4 regions of the Pseudoalteromonas sp. CH_XMU1449-3 genome follow, and region 3 is predicted to be linked to each of the others. Evidence: predicted binding sites of a transcription regulator. Region 3 holds the regulator's gene; each other region holds the start of a gene.
What was found. Region 3 encodes LexA, which represses DNA repair genes until DNA is damaged. Its sites were predicted from a motif close to TACTGTATNNNNATACAGTA; they were not measured.

Region 1: ruvC (crossover junction endodeoxyribonuclease RuvC) is a predicted target of LexA. The motif match lies at 1,336-1,355, and genes of this name have one in related genera.
Region 2: WA256_RS03670 (YebG family protein) is a predicted target of LexA. The motif match lies at 2,454-2,473, and genes of this name have one in related genera.
Region 4: uvrD (DNA helicase II) is a predicted target of LexA. The motif match lies at 1,863-1,882, and genes of this name have one in related genera.

Annotation. Positions count from the first base shown of each region.
Region 1 is NZ_JAYMDY010000009.1:82,360-86,095, forward strand. It holds gene ruvB (Holliday junction branch migration DNA helicase RuvB) at 1-131, opposite strand, end outside; gene ruvA (Holliday junction branch migration protein RuvA) at 139-759, opposite strand; gene ruvC (crossover junction endodeoxyribonuclease RuvC) at 761-1,285, opposite strand; gene WA256_RS12650 (ABC transporter permease) at 1,422-3,736, opposite strand, start outside.
Region 2 is NZ_JAYMDY010000002.1:252,647-256,382, reverse strand. It holds gene WA256_RS03680 (EAL and HDOD domain-containing protein) at 1-152, opposite strand, end outside; gene putP (sodium/proline symporter PutP) at 524-2,035, shown strand; gene WA256_RS03670 (YebG family protein) at 2,098-2,400, opposite strand; gene WA256_RS03665 (ComEA family DNA-binding protein) at 2,647-2,940, shown strand; gene WA256_RS03660 (DUF6170 family protein) at 2,969-3,271, opposite strand; gene dsbB (disulfide bond formation protein DsbB) at 3,271-3,736, opposite strand, start outside.
Region 3 is NZ_JAYMDY010000006.1:149,953-153,688, reverse strand. It holds gene coxB (cytochrome c oxidase subunit II) at 1-555, opposite strand, end outside; gene lexA (transcriptional repressor LexA) at 993-1,610, opposite strand; gene WA256_RS09655 (PaaI family thioesterase) at 1,772-2,209, shown strand; gene WA256_RS09650 (hypothetical protein) at 2,217-2,597, opposite strand; gene WA256_RS09645 (hypothetical protein) at 2,756-3,481, shown strand; gene WA256_RS09640 (VOC family protein) at 3,456-3,736, opposite strand, start outside.
Region 4 is NZ_JAYMDY010000019.1:5,602-9,337, reverse strand. It holds gene WA256_RS17955 (dUTP diphosphatase) at 1-178, opposite strand, end outside; gene WA256_RS17950 (peroxiredoxin-like family protein) at 312-941, shown strand; gene WA256_RS17945 (YacL family protein) at 974-1,342, opposite strand; gene WA256_RS17940 (hypothetical protein) at 1,463-1,687, opposite strand; gene uvrD (DNA helicase II) at 1,947-3,736, shown strand, end outside.

The sequences.
Region 1 (3,736 bases), on a different contig from region 3:
AAAATTTCCATTTGTTGCTTAACATGCGGCTGGCCTGTGTAATCGGTTAACAGCTTTGGTCGTATGGCACGATCAACACTGTCTTCGTTACTTTGTTCACTCGCATCTATTAAGCGATCTGCTTCAATCATGGTTTACTCACAACATTGATTTTAGAGCTTCTTTAATTAGAACCTCGGTCGTCATATCTGGTTTGTTCACTGTTTTAACCGCCTTTTGTGCTTGCGGTAGCTTATAGCCTAATGCCACTAATGCTGATACTGCATCATCTGCAGCATTATTTGCCACTAGGCTATCATCACTTGATGGCTCAATGACGGCATTATCGCTAAATGGTGTAAATAAGTCATTACCCCAATCTTTGAGTCTATCTTTCATTTCGAGCACTAAACGCTCAGCCGTTTTTTTACCAACACCCGGCAGTTTAACCAGTGTTGTTGCATCTTCATTATTAACACAACTTACAAATTGCTGCGCCGACATACCCGATAAAATAGCAAGACCAAGTTTTGGCCCTACACCATTGGCTTTTAAAAGCTCTCTAAATAAAGCGCGTTCGGTTTTGTTGTTAAAGCCAAATAATAGCTGGGCATCTTCACGTACCACAAAATGGGTATAAATAATCGCTTGCTCACCCACTGCAGGTAAATCATAAAAGCAGGTCATCGGCATTTGCACTTCGTAGCCTACACCACTTACTTCAATAAGAATTTCTGGCGGCTGTTTTTCTACTAGTAAGCCATTTAATCGACCAATCATATTACTTCCTTAATCGTCCTCTTACGGTTTTGCTCGCACTGCCCGCAAGTTTTATTAAATTTTGTTCTGAATGTGCATGACAAATAGCAATTGCTAAGGCATCTGCGGCATCGGCTTGAGGGGTACCAGGCAGCTTTAAAATGTTTTTAACCATATGCTGTACTTGAGACTTATCGGCTCCGCCATTACCTACAACGGCCTGCTTAATTTGCCTAGCTGAATATTCATAAACTGGCAGCTCTGCCATTGAAGCGCCAACGATAGCAGCGCCACGTGCTTGACCGAGCTTAAGCGCTGAGTCTGGGTTGTGTGCCATAAACACTTTTTCGATAGCAAAACTGTCTGGTGAGAATTGCTCTACCAATTGACTGATCCCTTGGTAAATCATTTTTAAGCGTACCGGAAAATCGTGATCAGCCAATTTAATGCAGCCACTACCTAAATAAGTGAACTTAGCACCTTGGTGAGCAATCACGCCGTACCCTGTTAACCGTGAACCAGGATCAATCCCTAAAATAATCGCCAACTAACTGATCCGTCTATTATCATTATTATCTGCGGTTAATAATGCCAGAGCACTGTATAAATTACCAGTAACCAATTGCAATTCATAAAAAATGCCCGCAATTGCGAGCATTTTATAGCCAACCTTCAAGAGACTTTTACGCGAGTGAGCGTAATAAGCCTTGGGTATTTTTTCGCATTGTGCGGGCTATCATCAAATAGCCCAAACATGCCACGAATAAGCCACCGACTGCTGGGCCAATCACCCAAATATGAGGGTGGAACTTACCTGCTAAATCGAACATTTGTTTTTGCACTATTAACAGAGCGATGTCACTGACAATGGCAGCGACTAAACCTGCAGTAACGCCTAATAGTAAAAACTCATATAAGGTGGCATTTTTAATTAAGCGCCCTTTCGCACCTAAAGTTCGCAAAATGACAATCTCTTGCATTCGCTCGCCTAAACTTGCTTGCACTTGCGAAATAAGTACTAAAGCGCCACAGGCAACCACAATCGCTAGTACAAAGCCAATCGCTAACGATACTTGCTCTATGGTTGAACGAATTTGTTTAATGAAACTCTCAACATCTATCACGTTAACCGTGGGGTATTGACGCATTAGCTCATTAAACTCTCGTTTTTTCTCTGCTTTTACATTCACTGATGAAATATAAGTAGCAGGAAAACTCGCAAGCACATCAGGGCTTAAAATAATAAAGAAGTTAGGTTTAAGTGTGGTCCAATTAACCTTACGTACACTGGTAATTTTTGCATCGAATGATTGTGCACCAATTAAGAAAGTAAGCGTATCGCCAATTTGTACATCAAGACGTTCAAGCATCGACTCTTCTAACGATGCCTCGGCTACTGAGTCTTCACTAAACCATGTACCGTCGATAAGTTCGTTTTGATTTGGTAAGTCTTTACGCCAAGTTAGGTTTAACTCACGGCCAATACCAGAGCGGGCTTCTTCATCTTTCTTTTCGTTGTCTTCTTGCGATACTTCGCGGGCAACCAACTCGCCATTAACAGCGTTTACACGGCCACGCACAACCGGATAGAAATCAGACGTTGGCATATCGTTTTGCGCTAAGAAGCTAGTTATAGGCTCTAACTCTTGCTCAGTAATGTTCACTAAAAATGAATTAGGGGCATTTTCAGGAAGCTGAGACTGCCAATCCGAAATCATGTCGTTCTTAAGTACAATTAAAAACAGTAATAGTTTTATGGCCAAAGCAAAGCTAATTAATTGTACCGCATTCACATTGGCACGCTTTTGAATTGACGCAATCGCCAATGACCAACTGTTACCAGGGCTTAAACCAAGTTTGCGGCCACCACCAAAAATAACCTTTGATAAACCAAATAACACGGCAATTAAAAATGCCGTCGAAAGGAACAAAATTGCACTAATTTTGAGGTTGTTACTAAATAACCACATCAGTAAAAACACAGTAAGCGCCGACATAGTAAGATGCACTTTACTTACCAATAAACGGTCGCCTAAGTTACGGCGAAGTACACGTAGCGGCGGAATATCAAATAAATCGAGTAGCGGTTTAATTGAAAACATAACCGCACAAATCACACCTGTGCTAATCGCAATGATCCAAGGTTTAGCCGATGCGCTCGGCAATGCTGTGCCCATGGTTTGTGCCAAATAATCCGTGGCAACCGCTTGTAAACCATAACCAATCAGTAAACCGACAATCACCGACATTGAACATACAAGGCTCAAATGTAATAAATAGATTTTACGGATCATAGCGCGGCTACCGCCAAGCGTTTTCATCATAGCAACTGGGTCGTACTGACGCTCACAATACCGTTTTGCCGATACCGCAATAGCAACAGCAGCTAAAATAATGCCAAGCAAACCAGCTAGCAATAAATAGCTTTCGGCACGATTTAAACTATTAGAAATAGGTGACTGGCGGTCTTTAACACCATACCAACGCTGGTTTTCTTTCATTTGTGGTTTTAACCACGCATAGAAGGTATCTAAATTGTCTTTGTCGCCAGCATAAAGTTGACGGTAAAACACCCGACTCCCCGGCTGAATTACCTCTGTAACAGCAATGTCTGCTTCATTAATTAAGATTCGTTGGCTGCTCGAAAACACATTAAACGGTGCATCTGGCTCTTCGGCTACAACATGACTAGCAGTAAACGTAGCAGCGCCAAGCTCTACTTTATCGCCCACTTTAATGTTTAGCGCATAAAACACAGATTCACTTAACCATACTTCACCACGGCTTGGGATCTCGGTTGTTACTTCTGGTTGGCCAGTCAGGCTAGTTTTAACTTTTAACTCGCCTTTTAACGGATAGGTGTTTGATACCGCTTTAACCGAACCAAGCTGCATTTCGTCACCGGCAAATAGCATGGTGTCGAAGTAAGTTATTTTAGCGGTGCGTAAGTTATCTTGGTTGGCTTTTTCTAAAAACTCAGCAGGTAAAGCATGGTTAC
Region 2 (3,736 bases), on a different contig from region 3:
TTGAACTGACTACCTTCAATGAGTCGTGATGTTGCTTCATCGCCATCAATGTCTGGAAACACGTTATCTACGCCATCCCTAAACAGGAGTTCGTAGCCGACAAGTTTCTTTTCCTTATCTAAAATAGGTTGGCGTGCAGCGTAAAAATACATAGTCCTGGCATGTCCACTTCGGTTAATTCATTTATCCATCAGCAATATATGTCATTGTGCCTGAAATAGCATTAATTAAATGCGAGTATTTGAGGATAAATACTGATTTTATTCTGATCTTAAGACTAGGATAAATTGCAATTGAATTCTATAACTTGCGATTAAATATCATATTTTTGTTATGAAAAGGTTGAAATTGTAAACCCTGCCATTGAACTGCTTGATTGGAGTTGTAGGGGGGAAGCATGTTATAGTCATGGGTGATATCGGTTTTTACCCCAATAATGTCTTAAAATTAAATAACTTGCGAGTCATTATTCGGATTAAAAGCCAACATTAAACAACTTTTGGAGGCTAATTTGGAAACAGGAATGATAATTTCGTTAGCAATGTACTTCATCGTCATGCTGGGGATTGGGCTGTATGCTTATAAGCAATCTACCGACGATGTATCAGGCTATATGCTAGGTGGTCGTAATTTATCACCAAGTGTTGCTGCGCTTTCAGCTGGCGCATCAGACATGAGTGGTTGGCTGCTAATGGGTCTACCGGGTGCAATGTATTTGTTTGGTTTAAGCAAGGTTTGGATTGCCATAGGTCTAGTACTCGGTGCTTGGGCTAACTACTTCCTAGTCGCGCCTCGTTTACGTGTTTACACAGAAAAGGCGAATGACTCAATCACCATTCCTGATTACTTCGCGAACCGCTTTGATGATAATAAAAATATTCTGCGTGTGATCTCTGCGATTGTAATCATTGTTTTCTTCACCTTGTATACCTCATCAGGTGTTGTTGCAGGCGGCAAGTTGTTCGAAAACTCATTTAATATGAGCTACGAAATGGGTCTGTACATCACAACCGGTGTTGTCGTGTTATATACTTTGTTTGGTGGCTTCTTAGCAGTGAGCCTGACTGACTTTGTACAAGGCTGTATCATGTTTATCTCGTTGCTGGCTGTGCCAATTGCAACGTTTACCATGCTTGATCAGCCAGTTATGGATACACTTGCAAATGCACGCTATGACTTATTATTAAGCTCACCAAAAGAATCAGAAATTCATGCGCTTAATATGATGGATTGGTTTGCTGGTGGCTCAACGATTGCGATTATCTCTGCAATGGCATGGGGCCTTGGTTATTTTGGTCAACCACATATTATTGTGCGTTTTATGTCTGTGCGTTCTGTGAAAGATATGCCGACTATGCGCCGTGTGGGTATGTCGTGGATGACGCTTTCAGCTATTGGTGCTGTGCTAACAGGTCTATTTGGTGCTGCTTATATGCTTGAAAACCAAATGCCAATTGATGATAAAGAAACGATTTTCCTAGTGTTGTCTGAGCTTATCTTCCATCCTTTAATTGCCGGCTTCTTATTGGCAGCTATTTTAGCGGCGATTATGAGTACCATCTCATCACAGTTATTAGTGTGTTCAAGCTCACTAACCGAAGACTTTTATAAGATTTACTTAAACCGCAGCGCATCTCAAAAAGAGCTGGTTTTAGTTGGTCGTATTAGTGTTATTTTGGTGGCTCTATTTGCTATTTACTTAGCCTATGACCGCGATAGCTCTATCTTAGATTTAGTGAGTAATGCATGGGCAGGTTTTGGTGCTGCATTTGGTCCACTCGTATTACTGAGCCTTTACTGGAAGCGCATGAACTTACAAGGCGCTATTAGTGGTATGGTTGTTGGTGCTGCAACAGTGCTGTTTTGGATTTACGCGCCAATTACAATTGATGGCCAAGCATTAAGTGCAATCATTTATGAGATTGTCCCAGGCTTTATTTTATCAACAATTGCTATTGTTGTTGTTAGCCTTATGACAGCTGAGCCGAAAAAAGAAATTACAGACTTATTTGATGAAGTTGAGTCGTCACTGTAGTTTTTGATTAAACACAAAAAAGGGCAACATCTGTTGCCCTTTTTTATGATCTAAATTTGCGTTTAGCTTGCCGCTTTTTCTTTTATATCAGCAACGTTGTCGTCTGACTTTGCTTTTTTAGGCTTAGCTGGGGCGTCTTTTGCACCTTTAAGTACCGCCATAAATTGGTCTTTTTCTTTTGCCATTTCAAGCGCCAGTGACTCAATTTGTTGCTCGCTTAATGGTACATCAACTTTTTCAAGCATTAGTTCTAATGACTCAGCAATGTCGAGCATTTTGTCATACGCATCAGCTTCTTTCTTAGTAGTAAACGTCATGCGCTCGACTCCGTTTCTTTCTACAACATATTTAACAACAACAGCCATGATTTCTCCTGCATTTAAGCGTGGCATTTGCAGCGTAATACCGCTACTTTGATTACTGTTTTTATATACAGTAATGCTTCGGGGCTTACTTTGCAAGTAACTTGAGAAAAATTTTATTCAGCAAATTTGACAATAATAGGGACATTAGCTTTATTTAAATTGTTACCCAAAGTTAAACACAAGCGATGGAGTGAGTGTTGGGTAATAGCTAACTACCTGTCCAAGATGGACATCATGGAGGAAATTATGAAATTACTATCAAGTATTTTACTTGCCACAAGCATTGCGTTACTACCTGCTACATCGGCATTCGCCGTTAAACCAACCGAAGCAACACAAGTTAAAATGCAAAAGCTCAGTATAAACAAAGCCAGCATAGATCAACTTACTCAATTACCGGGTATTGGAGAGTCAAAAGCTAAAGCGATTGTTGAGCACCGTAAAAAGCAAGGTCCGTTTAAGTCGGTAGAGCAATTAAAAGAAGTAAAAGGAATTGGCGATAAGCTATTTGCTAAACTTGAGGGGAAAATTACATTATAAATAGCGGGCTATACACCTAAACAGGGCGTTATTCGCCCTGTTTAAATTCATCGATAGCTTTGTCTAAATGCGCTAATGCGAACATGTTTTCGATAGGTGTTGTGATGAGTGGGTAACTCAAGCCCGCTAACAATAACCAAGGAATAAGCATCCAGCCTTCAAAGTAGGCCAAGCCTAAAAATAATGGTGCTAAAAAGGCAAGCTTACATACTGATAAAATGATCTTTTTGCTTGGGCTTAAATGAGCCAAAGCAAGGGCAATAATTTGCTGGCGTTGCCTTACTTTAAAGCTTTTTAAAGCAGGGATTTGGCTAGTAAAAAAATAAATCATTATAGCGACTTTTTACTCACTAATCGGCTAACTAGAATAGCCACAAATACCACTGAAAATGCTGCAAAAATCACTTCCATCCATGCTGGCATACTCATAGAAGCAAACTGCCAATCGATATTTCCGCAATCACCAGTAGCGGCAAAGAAGCTAGGGATCCATTCATGCAAAGGCATAAAACTTGGGAAGTTAGGTTCAAATGCACAGCTAAATGCAAAAGGGTCAGTATTGTTTTGCATTGCAATGTGTTCTTTGGCAATAAAGTAACCCCAAATTGCAGAGACACCCCAAGTGGCAAATGCGACTAAGCGAACAACCATATTTTGTGGGTTAATTGCACCAATCACACCCGCTGCAAGTAAGCCTAAAACAGCGGTACGTTGATATATACACATGATGCATGGCTCAAGGCCCATGTTGTATTGAAAAAATAACGCAGTGATTTCAAATGCGAGGGAAATAACG
Region 3 (3,736 bases):
ATCGTCTGAGGTCATTAAAAAGCGAACTTTTTTATTGATAGGAAGTACTAGCGGTTTATCTACTTCAAGCAAATAATGCTCAGTTTTCTCTGCTTGGTTGTCTATTTGGTCTTTAGGTGTAGATAGAATCGAGTAATAAGCAATGTCTTCGCCCATGTACTCGTAATGCCACTTCCATTGTGAGCCAGTCACTTTAATGGTGATATCGGCTTTAGAGGCATCTTCCATGGCAATTAAGGTTTTTGTGGCAGGCACAGCCATGGCGATTAAGATGACAAATGGAATGGCAGTCCAAAGTATTTCAACTTTTGTACTTTCATGAAATTGGGCAGGCTTGGCCCCTTTGGATTTACGGTGGTGTATTAAAGCCCAAAACATCACCGCAAATACGATGATGCCGATTACACAGCAGATAATAAATATCGTCATGTGTAACTCATAAACATTATTACTTATATCGGTCACCCCTTTACGCATATTGTATTGGCTATTTGCCAATGCAAGCTCAGGAAGTGCAAACAATATAAGCCACAAGGCGTAACGCAGTTTACCCATGTGACGGCTCCTTTAGATGCTATTGCAAGACGCAAAGCGAAAAGGCGATACAACAAGGTGCCCATTCGTTTTTCTTATTGTTCAGAGCGACTACGTATCATTTTGACCCACTTATGATACCGACCCCTTGACTAACACCTCGCACATTTTTGTGTCTTTTTATTAATTAGGTGTTAATACAGTGTATTAACCAATTAGTTAAAAAATGACCAATAAGCAAGTTTTAATGATAATAAATGTTTATTTTGGTACAGAAATAACAACTATAATCAGCGCGTTATTTAATGTTTAGGAGTAAGAACGAAATATAAAAAGAGAGGAAAACTGCGCCATATAAGGCTTTAAATGAAGAGTAAGGATTCACAAATCCTAATTAAGTAGTAAAATTTTAGCGGCGCACCAAATTGAGTCAATTTAATGCACCAAATTGGGAACGCTTACATCCAGTCAGCGTTACGAATAACACCTACCGCTAACCCCTCGATGTTGAACGACTCATGCTCAAGATCAACCTCAATAGGCGAAAATTCTTCGTTCTCAGCGTGTAAAAGTACTTTGCGACCCGCTTTTTCTAGACGCTTAACTGTTACATCTTCATCGACTCGAGCTACAACTACTTGCCCGTTTTCAGCAACTTGTGTTCTGTGTACTGCAAGCAAATCGCCATCCATAATACCAATGTCTTTCATACTCATACCATTTACACGCAGTAAGAAATCGGCAGCAGGTTTAAATAATGAAGGATCAACTTGGCAGTGACTTTCAACATGCTCTTGAGCCAAAATAGGTTCACCAGCTGCAACACGGCCAATTAAAGGTAATCCTAGTTGCTCTGGCTCATCTTCTTCAATTAACTGAATACCGCGACTCGCCCCAGGCTTCATTTTGATCATGCCTTTTTTTGCCAGTGCTTTTAGGTGTTCTTCAGCAGCGTTGGCACTTTTAAAACCTAATGTTTGAGCTATTTCAGCACGCGTAGGTGGCATGCCTGTATCTTTAATAAAGACTTTAATTAGTTCTAAAATTTGCGATTGGCGTTTAGTTAATGGGCGCATACAACTGGTTTTCCATACAGTACATTTAACTGTGAGTATATACAGTTATTTGAAAATCGCAAATTTAAATTAAACCCATCATATTGCTACAAAACTAACATTGAACCACACCGAAAGATGCCATAAGGTATTAGCTTTAATTAGCAGGCTAAGGAAACACAATGAGCATTTGGCACCACCCAATCACATTAGAGCAATGTAAAGAGCTGGAACAAGGGATTACCGGGCAAGGCACTTTAATGAAAACTATGGGCATTGAGGTAACTGAAATTGGCGATGATTATTTAATGGCAACCATGCCTGCTATTCCTGAGCATCATAACCCTATGGGCATGGTCCATGGCGGAGCAAACGTTGTATTAGCAGAGACAGTGGCAAGCTATGCAGCCAATTTCGTGGTTGATTTCAATAAGTTTTATGCTGTTGGCCAAGAAATTAATGCCAACCACATGAAAGCGTCACGCAAAGGAACGTTAACAGCAACTGCGAGACCGCTGCATTTAGGTAAGCGAACTTCTGTTTGGGATATTAAAATTACCAATGCCGCAGGAGAGCTTTGCTGCGTATCAAGAATGACCGCAGCTGTTGTAGAGCGATAAATTCTGGCTATTTTTCAACAGGATAAATAGTAATTTCAATCCCTGCGCCAATTGCAGAGATACGTAACAAGGTATCGGCATGCAGGGGTTGGTTAAAGCATTTAGGCGAATTACCTGATTCAAAGCCTATATCAAATGTACGCTTTGAGCACGATAACCACTGTTTTAATGCATTGCGCGAGCAAGACTCAATAAGCTCGCAAAGCTGGTTAATTGCTTTATCTGGAGAGCTGATATCTGCGGTTGCTTCAATACGTGCTAGTTGGCGGTATTCATCTTGGTCATAATGTAAAACCATGGCGTTTTTCTTCAAATCAGCAACAAGCGCACTTATATCGTGCTTTGACTCAAGCTCCAGATCTACATTTAAAAATTGAATTTCCGACATACTCTCGTTTTTACCCTCTATTTATATCGACTGAAACTTTAACTCAGTTTTGTATATATACCAAATCTAGAATACAGTTAATGCGACATTATGCCGCATTGGCAATCTAGCTAAACAACCTAAAATAGCGCCCACATAACAATAATAACGGGGTAATAATGAATAAACGCCTGTTTAAGTATGCTCGTAAAGGGCATAAATGGCTTGGCTACTTACTTGCTTTGCAGATCTTTTTTTGGCTCTTAGGTGGGCTGGTAATGAGCTCATTACCACTTGAAAAAGTGCATGGTAAGCACCTGGCTAATCGCAGTTTAAGTAGCCCATTTTTATTGTCGGACTACCCTGCTTCAATTGATAAAATAACAGCGCAATTCGAGCAAATCGAGGGTATTAAATATAGCCATTTTTTAAATACCCCGATTATAGAAGTTACATCCTCTAGCGGTAAGTTTATTTTTGATGGCAGAACAGATGCTAAAATGCCTGCACCGAGTAAAGCGCAAATCATTGAAAATGCGCAAGCTCACCTGCTTATTGACGCAAAAATAACGCAAGCGCAGTTATTAACAAAAGGGCCTAGAGAAGTCGGTCACAAAGCCAATGTTTGGCAAATTAGCTTCGATGATTGGTTAACAACAACCTTATATTTAGATAGCCAAACCGGTAAAGTTATAACTGTGCGCAGCACCCTGTGGCGCATTTTCGACTTTTTCTGGATGCTACACATTATGGATTATGATGAGCGTGAGAACTTTAACAATCCACTACTCATCAGCTTCTCAGCCACCAGCGTACTATTTTGTATTACAGGAGTTCTCTTGTTACTACAAAACGTTCGAATTAAACGTAAAAAGCCAGCTACACGTGTTGGTCAATCAAAATAGGATTGCCATCTGGGTCGGTGATAATAAAACTCGCGTCACCGGCCTTTTGTATTTCTAATCCTTGTTGCTGAAATTGTGCAGCTAATTGCTCAAAGGTTGCAAATTCATCCAAAGCTTCAGCATTTTGATCCCACCCAGGATTAAAGGTCAGCATGGTTTTATCAAACATACCTTGAAACAAACCTATCAGATGTTCACCGTTTTTCATTATTAGCCAATGCTGTTCTATCTCCCCAGCAAACTCTTTGAAACCTA
Region 4 (3,736 bases), on a different contig from region 3:
TATCTGGGGTTTGTTTCTTCCACCACTTCCAACCGTAGTGGTCAAGCATTTCAGCACACTCAACCCAAATTGCACGATACCATTCAAAACCTTGGCTAAACCATTGCTCATGAACTTTGGTATTCATCGCATTTTGCATCTCGAGCATAACAACGAGTTTTTGTAAATTAGCAGACATTCTTTATCCCAACTTGCATTTTTTATTTGCCTATATACTACAGTTAAATTTGAGTTTGATGTAGGTAAAGATGAAATAAATCCCGCAACAAGCAGGTCATCTTTGCAGTTGATAAAAATAACCGAGGAAGCCCATGTTTAAATCTCTATTCATTAGTGCACTGTTTGTACTATCAAGCCACGTTATCGCTGCAACTGCAACCAATATTGCCGAATCAGCAGAGCAAGTTAGTCCGTTATTACCTGGCTTAACGGTGCCAAATGTTGAATTGAAAGACCAATACGGTAAAACCGTCTCGCTAGCTGAGCGCTTTAAAGAAAAAACTACCGTGCTGATTGTTTATCGTGGTGGCTGGTGCCCATATTGTTCAAAACAATTGGCCAGCGTGCAAAAAATAGAGAAAGAATTAGCAAGCTTAGACGCGCAACTAATTGCCGTTTCACCAGATAGCCCTGAAAAACTCGCTGAAACAAAAATTACAGCTCCTAGCTATCAATTGCTTTCTGACGACAGCCTTACTTTGGCGCAAACGTTAGGTTTAGCATTTTATTTAGATGACAAAACAGCAAAGATTTACCGTAATAAGCTTGGGGTTAACTTTGTCTCGTTAGAAGGTGAGCCAAAAGTAGCACTGCCAGTACCCGCTGTATTTGTGATAGATACAAATGGGTTAGTTCATTTTCAATACGCCAACCCAAATTACAAAGTACGCTTAACAGAAGATTTATTACTAGCCGCTGTTAAATCAGTGAGCGAGCAATAAATTAGCTACCGATAAGCAGGATATGCTTCTGCTTATCGGCCTTGTGTAAATTCTTGCCAAGATTCAATTAAATCAACAAAATCTTCAAAGCCACAGCCACTGCATAAGCCTTCTTCTTCAAGCATTAAATCATCATCTTGGTAGGCAACTAAGTCTTCGTTGTCTTGATGTAATGCATGCGCTTCGAATAGCGCTTCGTCTTTATTTAAGATCAAATCAATTTCTTGACCTTGTAAGGTTAAAGACTCATGACTGCTCTTAACAGCAGAGATCAACGCTTGCACCATCGCGATTTTTTCTTTTCCGACTTCTTCGTTTAGCCAACGGCCTATGATGGCGTGTTCAGAGGAAATTTTAATGCGTAAACCGCTAATAGGGTCGCGGATAAATTGATATTCCATGGAGGGTACTCTTAATACGTTATCTGCTAATTATACCGTTTGCAGCTAAACGTGGCGAGTTTAGTCGCCTTAAAACACTCGAGCGCCTAAGTGGCGCTCGAGTTTGTGCTAATTAAATAGCTAAAGTCGCGACTTGAAGCGTGCAGCATCAATAATCGCCCATAGGTATACGATTGGCAGTAAAATAAAACCAACTGCCACATAAATTAGTGCACCACTAATAACCCATGCTAAAAAGAATGCAATAGCCGCCATTAAACGACCTTGTACCAATTGCCCTAAACCGGGAAAAAAGATATTACATATTGCTGCGATTACATTACCGCCAGAACCTTGCTCTGCCATACTAACCTCTGTAGTTTTTAATGATTATACTTTTTATAATCACACTTTATGCCAACTTATTATGACTTACAAATCAAAGTGTTAAAAAGTAGCGTTATTTTAATTTTAGTTCTTTTTGCTAAAAATCGGTCAAATTCACAATTTTTATATCGTAATTTTAATGACTTGCCAAAATAGCTGTTTATAAAAACAGTATTTTATTTAGCCTTGCATAAACACCTGTTATACTCCACCCATTATAGATTGAAAAGGCGTAACGATGGACGTTTCAGAATTACTCGATGGCTTAAATGACAAACAACGGGATGCAGTCGCAGCCCCATTGCAAAATATGCTGGTACTTGCAGGTGCAGGTTCTGGTAAAACTCGAGTACTTGTTCATCGCATCGCATGGCTCATGCAAGTTGAGCAAGCTTCTGCATACAGCATCTTTGCGGTAACCTTCACTAACAAAGCCGCAAAAGAAATGCGTACCCGTGTAGAAGAAACGTTAAAAGCACCGGTTGGTGGTATGTGGATTGGTACCTTCCACGGCTTATCTCATCGGATTTTACGCGCCCATCACCGTGAAGCGAACTTACCTGAAAGCTTTCAAATCTTAGATTCTGACGATCAACAACGTATGATCAAACGCTTACTCAAAGCGATGAACATCGATGATAAAAAATGGCCAGCAAAACAATTTGGTTGGTATATCAGCGCGAAAAAAGATGAAGGTCTACGTCCTAAAGACATTCAAGCCTACGATATTAATGAGCAAATGATGCTGAAAGTCTATGCTGCATATCAAGAGGCTTGTGACCGTGCAGGTTTAGTCGACTTTGCAGAAATACTGCTGCGCTGCTACGAAGTACTTAAGAATCACCCTACTCTTTTACGTCACTATCAACAGCGTTTTGCCCACATGCTGGTAGACGAGTTCCAGGATACCAATACAATCCAGTACGCTTGGTTAAAATTACTCGCAGGTAACACCAACAGTATTATGATCGTAGGTGATGATGACCAAAGTATCTATGGCTGGCGTGGCGCAAAAATTGAGAATATCAAACGCTTCTTAACTGACTTCGAAGCCGAAACCATTCGCCTTGAACAAAACTACCGTTCAACGGCAACAATATTAAAAGCGTCAAATGCGCTGATCAAAAACAATGCTGAACGCATGGGCAAAAGCCTGTGGACTGACGGCAATGATGGTGAGCCTATTTCTGTTTACGCTGCGTTTAATGAATTAGATGAAGCGCGCTTTGTTAGCAGCAAACTACGTAGCTGGCTAAATGCAGGTAATGCATTACAAGATGCCGCCATTTTATACCGTAACAATGCGCAATCTCGTGTACTCGAGGAAGCGATGCTACAAGAAGGTTTAAAATACCGTATTTACGGCGGTATGCGCTTCTTCGAACGTCAAGAGATCAAAGATGCACTTTCGTATTTACGTTTAGTGGGTAACCGTCAAGATGATGCCGCTTTCGAGCGCGTTATTAACACCCCTGCTCGCGGCATTGGTGATAAAACACTAAGCCACATTCGTGATTGTGCGCGCAATGAGTCATTGCCACTTTGGTATGCCGCAAAAGCAATTGTAGAGCAACAACACCTATCTGGCCGTGCAGCGAGTGCCGTCACTAAATTCTTAGAACTTGTTGAGCATATCGAAGATAAAATCAGCGATCTCACCTTAGAAGAGCAAGCGAAATACGCCATTCAAACCTCAGGGTTAATGGCAATGTATCAAGCTGAAAAAGGTGAAAAAGGCCGTGCCCGCGTAGAAAACTTAGAAGAGCTTATCAGTGCTTGTGGTCAATACGAACTCCCTGAAGATGAAGAGTTCAGCTCACCACTACAGGGATTTTTGGCTTATACCTCACTAGAATCTGGCGAAGGCCAAGCTGATGAGCACGAAGACGCAGTGCAAATGATGACATTACACTCAGCAAAAGGCCTAGAATTCCCACTGGTATTTATGGTTGGTGTTGAGGAGGGCATGTTCCCATCACAACAAAGTAATGAAGAGTCTGGTCGTTTAGAAGAAGAACGCCGCCTCTG